2 regions of the Clostridium moutaii genome follow, and region 1 is predicted to be linked to the other one. Evidence: riboswitches for the same ligand, from Rfam matches in the RefSeq annotation. Region 1 holds a riboswitch; the other holds the start of a gene.
The links. A riboswitch is a leader RNA that binds a small molecule or an ion and turns the genes downstream of it on or off. The one in region 1 is predicted to bind lysine.

Region 1 (8,011 bases):
GAAATCGTCAGAATGCAATTTTGGAATTACAACATAAGCTGAAATGGAGACAGCACTTTCAAGCAGAAGCTTCTTTCATAAAAAATGAGGGAAAAAGTATTTTAGAATTAAAAGATATACTGAAATCAAAAAATTCCTTTTATAAAAATAAATATATAATAGTTTTATTTAAAATATTACCTATTGTAACTATATTCCTCTTAATTATGAGTTTTGTATTTCACTTATTTGAAGGTTATATAGGTTATATGGCAATTATAATACAGATGAGTTTACTGATACCAGGAGCCAAAGATAGGTTTAGCACTTTGAGCAAAGTGTCAGGAATTAAACATAGTATAACAGCATATGAGAAGATTATACATATGATATGCAGAGAAAAATTTAAATGTACTTATTTAAATTCTTTAAAAGAAATACTTTTTAAAGGAGAAAAAACTTCCGTTAATGCTGAGAAAAATATATATGATCTGAATAAAATTGCAGATAACATATCTCAACGTCAAAATATGCTATATATTGTATTGAATATATTTTTATTGTGGGATTATCAATGTATGTTTGCTTTTGAAAAGTGGAAGGGAAAAAATGGGAAATTGATTTATGACTGGATTGAAGTGGTGGGAAAATTTGAAATGTTAAATAGTCTTGCCATTATAGCTTTTGATCATCCCAATTGGGTTATTCCTGAAATCTTAGATATTCCTCTTGTGTTTAAGGCAAATTCCATGGCACATCCTCTTCTTGGGGAAAGAGCGGTATGCAATGATTTGACTTTAAAAAAACCTTCCAGTATAGTGCTCATTACAGGATCAAATATGTCGGGAAAGAGCACCCTTTTGAGGACTGCAGGTATAAATTTAGTGCTGGCATATGCAGGTGCCCCGGTTTGTGCAAAAAAATTCAGCTGTTCCATAATGAGTATTTATACCTGTATGAGGATAAGTGATAATATGGAAGAAAATGTTTCTTCTTTTTATGGTGAAATACTTAGAATAAAGCAGATTGTAGAAGCTTGCAACAGAGGAGAACAGGTATTTTTTCTTTTGGACGAGATATTTAAAGGTACTAATTCCATTGACAGACACTTGGGGGCTAAAATTTTAATAAAAAATTTAGAAGCTGCAAAAACCTGTGGAATGGTATCCACCCATGATTTAGAATTAGCTGAAATGGAAAATGAAAGCGGCGGCAGAATAAAAAATTATCATTTTAAAGAATTTTATGAAGATGGGAAAATTAGATTTGATTATAAACTGAGATCTGGAGTTTCAAGTACTAGAAATGCACTTTATTTAATGAAAATGGCAGGCATAGATGTAGGGGTATCACTGCAGTAGTGATACCCCTTCCATTGCATTCTGAAATATTAAAATTGTTCTACGAATAACTCAAAATATGATTGAGGATGTGCGCAAGCAGGACAAGTTGTAGGTGCAGATGTTCCTTCATAGATATATCCGCAATTATTGCATTTCCATTTATATACCTTGTCCTTTTTAAATACAGTACCATCTTCTACATTTTTGAGTAAAGCTAGATATCTTTCTTCATGATGTTTTTCAACTTCAGCTATTTTTCTAAAAACAGTTGCTATAGCATGGAATCCCTCTTTATCTGCTGTGCCGGCAAACGAAGGATAGAGCTGAGACCATTCTTCATTTTCTCCATTTGCTGCTGCCTTGAGAATAGTTTTAGTGTCTCCTAAAGCAACTGGATAAGAAGCGTTTATCTCTACAGCTTGGCCCTGTAAATCTTCATTTAAAAATTTAAAAAATCTCTTGGCATGTTCTCTTTCATTTTCAGCAGTTTCTAAAAATATGTTTGAAATTTGAACATAACCTTCTTTTTTTGCAGTAGATGAATAATAAGTGTATCTATTTCTTGCCTGAGATTCTCCTGCAAAAGCTTTCATTAAGTTTTCAGCGGTTTTTGTACCTTTTAAAGATGCCATAAAAATTACCTCCTGATAAATAATATAATTTAATACTTTGTTCTATATAATATAATATATTAATTCCAGTATATATTCAATGTAATTTTAACAAAATGATTGAGGAACATGAAGATATAGCTTATTGTAAAGTTAAAAAAATAAAAATATATTGACTAATTTTAAATTTTAGTTCATAATATTTATCATAAGTGAATAACTGAGGTAGAGGTGCGAAATTTAAGAGTAAAGTTGTGGAGTTAAGCACGTTGAAGCAACTTGAAAGGAAATTTTGCCGAAGTATTCAGCTAATGTTTTAATGCTGAATAACTGGATTTGTACAGAATATGTACAAAGCTGTCACAATATTTTAGTTTGTGGAGAGCTATCATTCATTGTAGGATTAATATTTTTTTATATTTATTACCTTGAGTGTACTCTCAAGGTAATTTTTATGCTCATCTTAGTTAGTTCACTTATGGGAACTTAAAAACCCATAAGGAGGAAGAAAAATGCAAAATGTAGCAAAGCAAAGTAATGAAAACACGTATAAGCTTAAAAGAGGGCTTAAAGCAAGGCATTTAAATATGATTGCCATGGGAGGAGCTATTGGAACAGGTATATTTTTGGCATTGGGAGCCACTATCAAACAGGCAGGACCAGGAGGTGCATTGGTAGCTTATGGCTGCATAGGAGTTATGGTATATTTTTTAATGACCAGCTTAGGAGAAATGGCTACGTATATGCCGGATTCAGGTTCTTTCGGTACCTATGCCACTAAATTCGTGGATCCGGCTTTAGGTTTCGCATTGGGATGGAACTATTGGTACAATTGGGCCATAACTGTGGCAGCTGAGATGGTGGCAGGAGCTCTTATAATGAAATACTGGTTTCCAGGTGTACCTGCTATTATATGGAGCATATGTTTTTTGGCTTTAATAGTTGGGCTTAATTTATTATCTGCAAAAGCTTATGGAGAATCGGAATTTTGGTTTGCAGGTATTAAGGTTTTAACAGTTATTGTGTTTTTAATAGTTGGTATAGCAACTATTTTGGGTATATTTAATGGAAAACCAGTTGGATTGAGAAATTTTACAGTTGGAGAAGCCCCCTTTGTAGGTGGATTTAAATCTATATTTCTGGTATTTTTAATTGCAGGCTTTTCCTTTCAAGGTACGGAACTTGTAGGTATAGCAGCAGGGGAAAGTGAAAATCCGGAGAAAACTATACCAAAGGCAATTAACACTATATTTTGGAGAATATTATTGTTTTATATAGGTACAATATTTGTAGTAGGAGCTTTAATTCCATATATGAATGCAGGTGTTAATACAAGTCCCTTTACCCTGGTATTTGAAAGAGCTGGTGTTGCAGGAGCGGCTTCTCTTATGAATGCCATTATATTGACTTCAGTATTGTCTGCAGGAAATTCTGGAATGTATGCTTCCAGTAGGATGTTATATTCTATGGCTAAGGATAAAAAGGCTCCTGCCTGGCTGGGCAAGGTTAATTCAAGGGGAGTTCCTATAAATTCACTGATACTTACTACGATAGTGGCATCTGCTTGTTTTCTTACAGGGCTTTATGCAGAAACTACAGTTTATGTGTGGCTGGTAGCAGCTTCAGGACTGGCAGGATTCGTAGCTTGGCTCGGAATAGCACTTTGTCACTACCGTTTTAGAAAGGCTTATACTGCTCAAAAACGTGATTTTAGCAAGTTGAAATATAAGGCTAAACTATTTCCATTGGGACCTATAATAGCATTGGCACTTTGTATTATAGTTATTTTAGGACAGGGTATTACTTATTTTGAATCCAGTAAAATAGATTGGAGCGGAGTAATTTCATCTTATATAGGTCTTCCATTATTTGGAGGATTGTGGTTATGGTATAAGAAGAAATATCACACCGCTGTGGTAAAATTGGAAAAGGTGGATTTTGACAGCATTGAAAATGATATGAAATCCTTAAAATAATATGGTGAAAATTGAATTGCCAGAGAGAAAACTTGGTGCTCTCTGGCAGTTTTTATTTTAAATCAAGTATTTCATCGTATCAGCATATGGAGACCATTGTAAATTAAGGTAGTGCACAAGCATATTATAAAAGCAGTTAACAATGGAATTAGTGCCGAGAACATCATCCATTTTACACTTCCCGTTTCTTTTTTTATGGTAAGGAGAGTAGTGGCACAAGGCCAATGGAGCAAACTAAACAACATGGTGTTTAAAGCTGTAAGATATGTCCAACCATGACTTAAAAAAATTTGCTTTAAAGATAGGATGCTGTCAACGTTCACCATTGTATTTGTAGATAAATATAACATAAGTAAGATTGGGAGTACTATTTCATTTGCAGGAAGACCAAGTATAAAGGCCATTAATATACACCCGTCCAGACCTATAAACTTGCCTAAGGGATTTAGAAACATAACAACATGATTTATTATACTGGTATTTCCAACATATATATTTGAAAGTATCCATATTACTGCTCCCGCTGGTGCTGCCACAATTACTGCTCTCCATAGTACAAATATAGTTCTGTCTATTATAGAAGTATAAATTACCCTTCCTATTTGAGGCTTTCTGTAAGGGGGAAGTTCTAAAGTGAACGTAGATGAAACACCTTTTAATATGGTTTTTGAAAGCAGATAGGATATGGCTAAGGTTACAGCTATACCAAACAGTATAAGCAGTGTAATGACTACAGCAGGAATTATTTTGGAAAATCCGAAGGTTGAAACGAAAAATAAGGAGGATATTACTATCAGTGTAGGAAACCTTCCATTACATGGAACAAAGTTGTTTGTAATAGTGGCTATGAGTTTTTCCCTTGGAGAGTCTATTATCCTGCAGCCTATTACTCCAGCAGCATTACATCCAAGTCCCATACACATGGTGAGACATTGTTTGCCGTGAGCGCAGGCTTTTTTAAAAAGATGATCCAGGTTAAATGCAACTCTAGGCAGATATCCAACATCTTCAAGTAAGGTAAACAGTGGAAAGAAAATAGCCATAGGAGGAAGCATTACGGATATAACCCAGGCTGAAGTTCTGTAAATTCCTAAAACCAATATGCCATACAGCCAATTTGGGGCATTAATCTGAGTAAACCATTTAGTCAATATATCTTCAAATCCAAATAATAGTTTAGATAGAATATCAGAAGGTAGATTTGCCCCTTTTATTGTTATCCATAGAATAGCACATAGCATCAGGAGCATAAGAGGTATTCCATATTTTTTTGAAGTTATTATAGCATCAGGGTTAATGCTCTTATGGATGCTTTTACCGCTTATTTTAATATAATTTGATTTTATGGATTCTGCTAATTTATAATTTTGTTCTGTTATATAATCCCGCATATTTTCTTTATCCATATCTTTGCACAATTCATCTGCAAATTTTTTTAAAGAATACAGAGCACTTTTGTCAAGATACTTGCTCATGGAATTAATCATACTTTCGTTTCCATCCATAAGTCTTATGGAAAGCCACCTGGAGTTTATATCTGGAAAGGTTTCTTTTACCACGTGTTCTATTTTATTTATGGTATTTTCTATGTTTTCATTATATATTATAGGATTGTAATTTAATTTGATTTTATTTGACGCGGTGTTATATATAGCTTCTTTTAATTCTTCTATACCTATGTTGTTTCTGGCAGCAGACATGATTACTGGAATCCCAAGCCTTTTTTCTATGGATTTACCATCTATGATTATATTTTTTTTCTTTGCTTCATCTACCAGGTTTATGCATAGTATTATATTGGTGGTGATCTCCATTACCTGGAATACCAAATTTAAGTTCCTCTCTAAACAGGTGGCATCTGTAATTACGGCTATGGCATCAGGATTCCCAAAACATATAAAATCCCTTGCTACTGTTTCCTCGGTAGAGGATGCAAATATAGAATAGGTGCCGGGTAAATCAACAATTAAAAAATCTCTATCTTTATATTTATAATTTCCACGGGCATTTACTACAGTTTTACCGGGCCAATTGCCTGTATGTTGATGAAGACCTGTAAGAGAATTAAAAATAGTGCTTTTACCAGTGTTGGGGTTTCCTGCCAGTGCTATTACAAAAGTTTTTTCTTTAGTTTCTATATTAAATGTATCTTTAAGGGATTTGTTTCTCGTGGATTCAAAAGTTAGGCCCATACTATTCTCCTTTATAATATTGATTAAATTTTATTTGCTGTATAGCTATTAGGGAAGCTTCTTCCTTTCTAAGGGCAATTAAGGTATCTCTAATTTTATATACAGTTAGATTATCACTAGGTCCTTTTAATATCACTTCAATTAAAGTTCCTTTTGTAATACCAAGTGCCATCATTCTTTCTCTAAGCAGATTTTTGGAAAAAAGCTGTTTCACCACTACTGTTTTACCCACGTTTACATGACAAAGCTTTTCCATTTTGATTCCTCCTTAAAAGGGATTATAAAAATATGAAATTATTTCCCCAGACTAAAAATATTAGTTTAGATTAAAATTGGGTTCAATATTAATGTATGAAAGGTAAAAATAATGGTGATAGCAAATTTTATGTAAGTATTAAAATTGGACCTTACACAAAATAATTGACTTAAATGTATTAATGTGATATTATAACCCTGTAATTTAAATTTGAGCAAAGCACTAGGAATTAATATTGAAAATATCATATTTTAAAGAAAGTTTTGGAATTTTATATTGTTTAATATAATATAAAGAAAATTTTTATATAATAACAGGGTGAGTAGGGACTGCAGAAGTGAGCTTCTGCCTCTGTAATAGAGGTGGGGGCTTTTTGGTTTAAACAAATAGTAAAATATATATTTTACACAAATTATATATTCATTAACTATAATTATAATAATGAAAAAAATTTTAGCAATTGTTATAATCTGGAGGTGAAAAACATTGGATACTATACTTAAACTTGTTAATCTGATAAAAATATTTAATAATCAAAAGGTAATAAAAAATATTTCCATAGATATTAAAAGAGGTGAATTTTTAACTATTCTAGGGCCTAGCGGTTGTGGGAAGACTACTACACTTAGAATGATTGCAGGATTTGAAAAACCTACTAGTGGAAACATCCTATTAGATGGACAACACATAGAAAATAAAGAACCCTATGAATTAAACATCAATACTGTTTTCCAGAATTACGCCCTTTTTCCCCATATGAATGTGTATAACAATATAGCCTATGGACTTAAGATCAAGAAATTTAAGAGGACAGAAATAAAAAAACGTGTAACTAAAATGCTAGAGCTTGTACAACTTAATAATTATGAAAAGAGAATGCCAAGCCAGTTAAGTGGTGGTCAAAAACAAAGGGTGGCAATTGCAAGAGCACTTATAAATAACCCTAAAATATTGCTTCTGGATGAACCTTTAGGGGCATTGGATTTTAAACTCAGAAAAAAAATGCAAATGGAATTAAAATTTCTTCAGCAAAAATTAGGTATAACTTTTATATATGTAACCCATGATCAAGAAGAGGCTCTTAATATATCTGATCGAATAGTTATAATGAATGCTGGAGTTATAGAACAGTTAGGTGATGCTAGAGATATATATGAAAGGCCCAAAACCAAGTTTGTGGCAAGCTTCATAGGTGAATCCAATTTGTTTGATTCAACAGTAGAAAATATTTTTGGAGATAAGGCTTTATTGAAAACAAAAAATTCAAAAATAGTTGCAAACAATAAATCATTGGAAGTGGAGGATGAAGTCTGTATACTGGTTAGACCGGAAAATATCAAGTATTCTCTAAGAAGTGTTGAGCATTTTAGTCTTAAAGCAGTAGTTAAAGAAAATATGTATTTAGGATCTAATATAAGAACCACTTTTGTTTTGGAGGATGGAAGAAAGGTAACTTCAATTAATTATAATAAAAATTTGGAGGTGCCAAAGATAGATGAACCTGTTTGGATATACTGGGATCCGCAGGATGCCGTAATAATAAACCCAAAAAGAGAAGACAATAAATTGGAGGCAGGGGAAAAGGTGATGGTGAGTTGAGAACTGAAAGTAAATCCACGCATGGAAGAAATATAATTAAAAGATGGATTCCAAA
Region 2 (8,011 bases), on a different contig from region 1:
CATATCTACAGGAGCGGCCAATGATATTGAAAGAGCTACCCAAACTGCCAGGAGCATGGTAACAATTTATGGAATGTCAGATAGATTTGACATGATGGCACTTGAGTCCATTCAAAACAGATATTTAGATGGAAGGCCGGTTCAAAACTGCAGTGCGGAAACAGCTTCAATTATTGATGAAGAAACTTTAAAAATAATAAGAAAATCTCATGAGAAGTCTAAGAAAATTCTTGAAGATAATATAGAACTGCTTGTGAGCATATCTAAAAGACTTATAGAGAAAGAAACCTTAATGGGGCATGAATTTATGAGCATGATAAAAGATTATAATGAAAAAAAAGGGGAAGGATCTTCTAATAAGGGAGTTTTGACTTCAGATTCTGATAATGTATAAGGTGGAGATATGGATATGTGGAAAGATGATTTAAAAGGTGAGGCGGATAGGGAAGTTCAATTAAATCTTGAAAGAGAAAAGTTAAGAAAAGTACTGAATGAGATAAATACATGTATGATAGATAGTATAAATCTTAGAAAAGAAGTTATTGATTATATTTTGGATTTACGGAAAAAGAATCTGGAACAATATGAAGATGATGAAGATAAGCTCATTGAGTATTTTGACCATGAAATATATACAAAAGAAGAGCAATTTAGATTGGTAAACAAGAGTATAAAAGAACTTACTATACTGAAGGGCTCGCCTTATTTTGGAAAAGTAATTTTTGAAGATGAGTATGGCAGGGAAAAAATATATATAGGTAGATTCGGAATGAGTAATAGAGAAGATTGTGAACCCGTTATAGTGGATTGGAGATCCCCTGTGTGCAGTTTGTTCTATTCAGGAAGCTTGGGACAAGTTAGCTATAAATCACCTATGGGAACAATAGAAGCAGATATACTGGGCAAGAGGCAGTTTATTATAAAAAAATCAAACCTTATTGGAATGTTTGATTCCAACATAGATGTAAAAGATGAAATATTACAGATGGTGTTAAGTAAAAATGCCGGTGAAAAATTGAAAGACATAGTGATGACTATACAAAAGGAGCAGGATGCCCTAATAAGGCAGCCCAGGGAAGGGGTTGTTGTAGTAAATGGTATAGCTGGTAGCGGAAAGACCACTGTGGCATTGCATAGGGTAGCCTACCTATTATATAATTACAGAAAATTACTTCAGGGAAAGGTGCTTATACTAGGACCCAATAGTATATTCATGGATTATATTTCTTTGGTATTACCCAGTTTGGGAGAAGAAGAAGTTACCCAACTTACATTTAGCGAATTTACCAATGATATTCTGCATTTGCCGGATATCATGGATTTAAGAGAATATATGGAAAATATTTTAAGCGGGGATGAGCAGTTCATCCATGAAATAATTTATAAAAATTCTTTAAGATATGTAGCTGATATAGATAAACTAATCAGCAGTATAGAAGAAAATTGTTTTGTGGCAGAGGATGTACTATTCTATGACAAAATAATAGTGACTAAAGAGGAAATGGAGAAAATGCTTAAATATTACTTTAAGGAGATGCCCCTGTTTAAAAGAAGTATAAGATTGAAAAAGGTCATATATTCAAGGATAAAAGATGAAAGAAATCTTTTAGTAAGATATATACAAAAAAAATACAGAAATAAGATTGAGAATATGACAGAGGAAGAATTAAATGCTCATCAGACAAATTTAGAATACAAAAAAAGAAATGAAATAGAAGAAGTTATAAAAGAAGTTGTAAGAATAAAAAGGAATAAATTAAAGTGGCTGAAAGAACCGGATATAGTGTCAGTATACAGTGACTTTAATAAAAATAGGAAATTGATTCAGGAGGATTTAGCTGCTATTTTGTATTTGAAAATGAAATTAGATGGATCAAGATATAAAGATAAAATAAAGCATATAGTCATAGATGAAGCTCAGGATTATTCTCCGCTGCAATTTAGGGTTATAAAAGAACTTACTGGTTGTAATTCTTTTACTGTAGTGGGAGATGTTAATCAGAGAATTATACCTTCAGATGAAACACCTGCCATGATGAATTTGGACAATATTTTTTCGGATTTAAAGGTGAAAAATTTTTCGCTGGGCAGAAGCTATAGATCTACCAATGAAATAACTAATTATGCAAATCAGTATTTAAAAAATGGCAAAGTCATATCTTTGATAAGAAGTGGGATAGAAGTTGTAGAAGAACAGATAAGTAGTTTAAAGAAACTTGTAGATAAAATACTGGAGGATATGGTAAAACTAAAAGAAAAAGGTTATGAAAGTATTGCTGTAATCTGTAAGGATTTAAAAGATACAGAAACCTTAAGCAATTTAATAAAAAAAACCATGTACATAAAGTTAATCAATGGAGAAGATATGATTTATTCTAGTGGGGAAGTTATACTTCCAAGTTATTTTGCCAAGGGATTGGAATTTGATGCTGTTATAATGATAGATACTTCTTACCGTTGTGATGAAAATACATTAAAATATATAGTGGCTACAAGGGCACTGCATGAGTTGCATGTATATAAGATTTCTTCTATTAATTGATTATATAGTGGTGGTTTGTTCAAATGTTTTTATAAAAGGAGTTTGAAATATTATGAATAAATTAATTTCATTGATTCAAAAAACTGAATTTAATCATTCACTTACTAAAAGTGAAATCATTGAGTTATTTAAAAACAATGAATGCAATGGAGATCTTTTTAAAGCAGCAGATAGAGTGAGAAAAAAATATGTAGGAGATGAGGTTCATTTAAGGGGATTAATAGAATTCTCTAATATATGTAAGAGAAATTGCATGTATTGTGGATTAAGACGTGATAATAAGAACATTAAGAGATACAGGATACTACCGAATGAAATAATCAAACTGGCACAAAAAGCAGTGGGCTATGGTTACAAAACAATAGTTATGCAATCTGGAGAAGACGATTACTATACGGTGGATAAATTAAAATATATAATATCAAACATAAAAAAAATGGATGTGGCTGTAACGCTGAGCATAGGTGAGAAGACATTTGAGGAGTATAAGGCTTTCAAAGAGGTTGGAGCAGACAGGTATTTAATACGAATAGAGACAACTGATCCTGCATTATATGCAAAAATGGATCCGGGCATGAGTTATGAAAACAGGAAACGTTGCTTGAGAGATCTTAAGGTTTTAGGATATGAAGTTGGAACGGGATGCTTAATTGGCCTTCCAGATCAGAGTTTTGAATCATTGGCAAATGATATATTGTTTTTTAAAGATATAGATGCAGATATGATAGGAGTAGGCCCCTTTATTCCAAATGAAGATACACCTTTAAAAAACGAAAGAGGAGGGGATTTTTTAACCAGTCTTAAGGTTATGGCAATAACCAGATTATTAATGCCAAATATCAATATTCCGGCCACTACAGCTATGGAAACGTTGAATCCTAGGGGAAGGACTATAGCTCTTGAAAGTGGAGCCAATGTAGTAATGCCAAATGTAACGGAAGGTGTATACAGAAAACTTTATGCTCTTTATCCAGGTAAGATCTGTACTGGTGATACTCCTGCACACTGTAAAAATTGTATAACCGGTAAGATAATTACCATAGGCAGAGTTATTTCTGCATCTAAGGGATTTAGAGTAAAAGCATAATGGAGAACCCATTATGCCTTTTGCTTTTTTTCATATTCTTTTAGTTTACTTAAAAATTTTTCACAGGTAATGCTTAGGGCATCTGAGTCTATATTTTCAAAATAATATTTTTCTAGATTGTCCTGGAGTTTTTTATTTGAAGACAATATAGATAAACTTTTATGGAGAAAAAGATAGAAATTTGTTTTGTCTTCCTCTACATCTGTCTTATTTATTTTACTGTAGTCAATTAAGTTATTCATATATATTTGTATGCCGTTAAATTGGGTTTTATTAATTTCATTGGAAGTTATAACAGCAGTATTTAACTGGGGCATTATAATGTGTTCTATTTTGTCTATTATGAGAGGATGGTGATATACCTCCACATATAGTCCTTTTTTTAAAGCTTCTTTATAAAGAGTTTTAAGAACCATTGTCTTTCCAGTACCGGGATCACCATTCAGTACATATACTTTATCCATATCGTTATATAGGGTATCTATAAAGGATACTATACCATTTTGAGTAAGGGCGGTGGCAAACAGATGCCTGCTTTCTCCCTGATTTTCCAGGCCCACGTCAGATAATATTTTTGATTCCAGATCTTCAATGGTTGTAGTCAGTTTTGAATAATCAACAGCAAGTTTGTTATAGTATCCCCAGTCTTCCTGCATAAGTTTTGCAGCTTTTATAAATCTATAGGATCTTTTGGAGGTATTTCTAATTTTTGTGCTGATACAATTTTCTTTTTCCATATACCTTTCAAAATTATTTTTATCTAAATTTTCCTCTAAATCTAATATTTCATATGGCAATGGAGAATCTATTGCATTTAATAGATTGCTATTTAACAATGCTATGTTCAATTTTTTTATAATTATTCCATCCAATAAATTTTCATCATAAGGACAATGATAACATTCTACATCATATCCATTTTTGTTAAAATACTCACTTATATTTTCCATTAGGGAGGATTTTAAAAGCATGGATTTGCTTTTTAAAAAGAATTTCTTTTTTAATGTTTTCTGATTTGTTATAAAGTCCAAAAACAGGTGAAATTCTTCCGAAGTATTTTCCCCTGTAAAGAAATGCTTTATTTTATCATTCATTATACACACTCCTACCTATTACAATCATTAATATAATATGCTAACACTTTTTATAGGTTCCACCTAAAGGATATAATATTGTTCCAATGTAATTTAAAAAAATAGTTGAAATCAGTAAATATTTATGATAAACTTAGAACAATTTAATAATTTAGCTACCTAGGGTAGAGGTGCTGTAATTAATAGTATTTGTTTTGAGTTGGCAGACATTTGAGAAATAAAGAAAGGAATTGCAGCCGAAAAATTAGTTTGGCAAAACTGATTTTGGCTTTGTATAGAATATGTGCAAAGTTGTCATTAAAATATTTATTTATTTTTAGTGGAGAGCTACAAAGGTGCACAACCATGTATGTTTGTACAGTATAGGTGTGTTCCTCTACTGTACTTATTTTTTATCCGATGACTGCCATTGTTAACATGACATCTATAGCTTTTTCAAAGTGAGGGGTGTTAGCAATGATACGACTCTGGATAAGTTCTTCTAGGGTTCAGGTACAGAAAGTATTCCTTATGAAACCTCATCTGAATCCAATAATCACTCGATAATAAAAGATTTTGGGAGGAGTATTATGGCAATTATTGTTCAAAAGTATGGAGGGAGTTCTGTAGGAACCCCGGAAAAGATAAAAACTGTGGCAAAGTCAGTAGTAAATAAAGTTAAGAATGGTAACAAATTGGTGGTTGTGGTATCAGCGATGGGAGATACTACAGATAATCTTATAACTCTTGCAAAGAAAATTACAGATAATCCAGATAAGAGAGAACTGGATGCACTTTTGTCCACTGGTGAGATGAGATCCTGTGCACTGCTTGCTATGGCAATTAAGGATTTGGGATACGATGCTGTAAGTTATACAGCCTATCAAATTAGGATAAAAACCAGTGGCCAGTACGGAAAATCTCTCATAGATGACATAGACGAAGATAAAATAAAGAAAGCTCTAAGCAATGGGAAAGTTGTAATTGCAGCCGGATTTCAGGGTATAAACCATGAAGGTGATGTTACTACCCTTGGAAGAGGAGGATCAGATACTACAGCAGTTGCCATAGCAGTGAAGTTAAATGGAACATGTGAAATTTATACCGATGTAGATGGAATATACAGTGTAGATCCCAGGGAATATAAAGATGCTAAAAAGCTGGACGAAATAGATTATGAGGAAATGCTTGAACTTTCAAGTCTGGGAGCCCAGGTCATGCATTCTAGATCTATAGAACTTGCGCAGAAATATAATATACCTGTATATGTGGGTTTAAGTAATAGTGATACAAGAGGAACAGTTATTAAGGGGGTAGATGATATGAATTTGGAAAGTAAGCCAGTAACAGGATTGGCTACTAGTGATGAGGATGTAGCAATTACGGTGAGAAATATTGACAATGATATAAATATTATTGCCAACTTGTTTGAAAAAATAGCCGACAAGAGGATAAATGTGGATATGATAAGTCAGACGGCACCTATAAATAACAGGGTAAATATATCTTTCACCATACCTAAAGATGATTTAAAGGAATGTTTAGGTATTTTAAAATCCTATTCAAATAATGAAGTACAAATTGATATAGATGAGGATATAACCAAATTCTCCATAGTTGGTATAGGGATGAAAACTACATCAGGAGTGGTTGCCAAGATGTTTAAATTATTTAGACAAAATGATATAACTGTAAAAATGATAACTACATCAGAAATAAGAATTACCTGTGCTATAAATCAGAAAGATAAAGTCAGGACAATAAATGTTATAGCCAAGGAATTCAACTTGTAATATTTATACAAAACTTTTAGGAGGAAACCAGTATGAGGTTATTTGGAAATATGGAAGTTAAAAATAATGTTTTATATATTGGTGGAGTAAGTGCAGAACAACTGGTAAAAAAGTTTAAAACTCCTCTTTATGTAATAGACGAAAACTTTGTCAGAGATAAATGCAGAAGGTATTATAGAGCTTTTGAGGCAGATAAAAATAATAAGATAACCTATGCTGGAAAGGCCTTTTTAACTTTAGCCATGTGCAATATAATAGACAGTGAGGGATTACATTTAGATGTAGTATCAGGTGGAGAACTTTATACCGCTTTAAAAAGTGGTTTTCCCATGGAAAAGATTTATTTTCATGGAAATAATAAAACACCCGAAGAAATTGAAATGGGAGTAAATTTTGGAGTGGGCAGATTTGTAATAGACAATCTCTGTGAAATGGAGAAAATAAATCTTTTGGCACAAAAAAAGGATGTAGTGCAAAAGGTGCTGCTCAGGGTAACTCCAGGTATAGAAGCTCACACCCATGATTATATAAAGACAGGACAGGTTGATTCAAAATTTGGATTTACCATGTTAAAGGGTGAAACCATGGATATGATAAAAAAGGCAATGAGTATGCCTAACTTAAAGTTTGTAGGTATCCACTGTCATATAGGTTCTGAAATATTTGAAATAAAACCCTATGAGGATGAAGTTGAAATCATGCTTAAACTGGTTAGAAAAATAAAAGATGAAACAGGTTATGAAGTGGAAGAATTAAATTTGGGTGGAGGATTTGGAATATATTACAGTGAAGGTGATAAACCCAAACCCATAGAAGATTTTTGTGGTATTATATTGGAAAGTGCAAGGTTAAAGTCAAAAGAACTTAACATAAAACTTCCATCTTTAACAATAGAACCGGGCAGATCCATAATAGGTAATGCCGGAACAACTCTTTATACTATAGGAGCTATAAAAGAAATTCCCGGCATAAGAAAATATGTATTTGTAGATGGAGGTATGGCAGATAATATAAGACCTGCCCTTTACAGCGCCAATTATGAATGTGCTATAGCAAATAAAGTGCGCAGCGGTTATGAAGAAGCTGTAACCATAGGTGGAAAATGCTGCGAGTCCGGAGATATATTAATAAAGGATGTAAAACTCCCGGTAGCTAAAACAGGGGATATCCTGGCTGTAGCTTCTACAGGGGCATATGGATATTCCATGGCAAGCAATTACAATAAGATTCCAATTCCAGCAGTGGTTCTGGTAAAAGATGGAGAGGCAAGGCCAATTGTTAGAAGACAGAGTTTTGATGAAATAATAGAGAATGAAATAATGGTTTAATTTAAATCTATCCTATCTGTGAATTAATATTTTGTGTTTTATTGGAAACAATAAGTATTACACAATTCTTTTTCACAGGAAAGGATGGATTTTTTTATGCTTTATATTATAGGTATGGCTGTAATCATATTACTTGTGATAATTTATAAAAATTTAGATAAATGTCGTAACGTAAGCGATAATGTGGG

Region 2: it holds a riboswitch for lysine, as region 1 does, so the genes downstream of both, AB8U03_RS06410 (aspartate kinase) here and AB8U03_RS07010 (amino acid permease) in region 1, are expected to answer to the same signal.

The regions. Positions count from the first base shown of each region.
Region 1 is NZ_JBGEWD010000005.1:99,368-107,378, forward strand. It holds gene AB8U03_RS07000 (MutS-related protein) at 1-1,340, shown strand, start outside; gene rbr (rubrerythrin) at 1,370-1,954, opposite strand; lysine riboswitch at 2,152-2,329, shown strand; gene AB8U03_RS07010 (amino acid permease) at 2,446-3,909, shown strand; gene feoB (ferrous iron transport protein B) at 3,981-6,101, opposite strand; gene AB8U03_RS07020 (FeoA family protein) at 6,103-6,357, opposite strand; gene AB8U03_RS07025 (ABC transporter ATP-binding protein) at 6,844-7,956, shown strand; gene AB8U03_RS07030 (ABC transporter permease) at 7,953-8,011, shown strand, end outside.
Region 2 is NZ_JBGEWD010000004.1:197,643-205,653, reverse strand. It holds gene ftsH (ATP-dependent zinc metalloprotease FtsH) at 1-394, shown strand, start outside; gene AB8U03_RS06425 (HelD family protein) at 410-2,542, shown strand; gene hydE ([FeFe] hydrogenase H-cluster radical SAM maturase HydE) at 2,595-3,629, shown strand; gene AB8U03_RS06415 (ATPase) at 3,641-4,723, opposite strand; lysine riboswitch at 4,881-5,061, shown strand; gene AB8U03_RS06410 (aspartate kinase) at 5,293-6,495, shown strand; gene lysA (diaminopimelate decarboxylase) at 6,528-7,823, shown strand; gene AB8U03_RS06400 (GH36-type glycosyl hydrolase domain-containing protein) at 7,920-8,011, shown strand, end outside.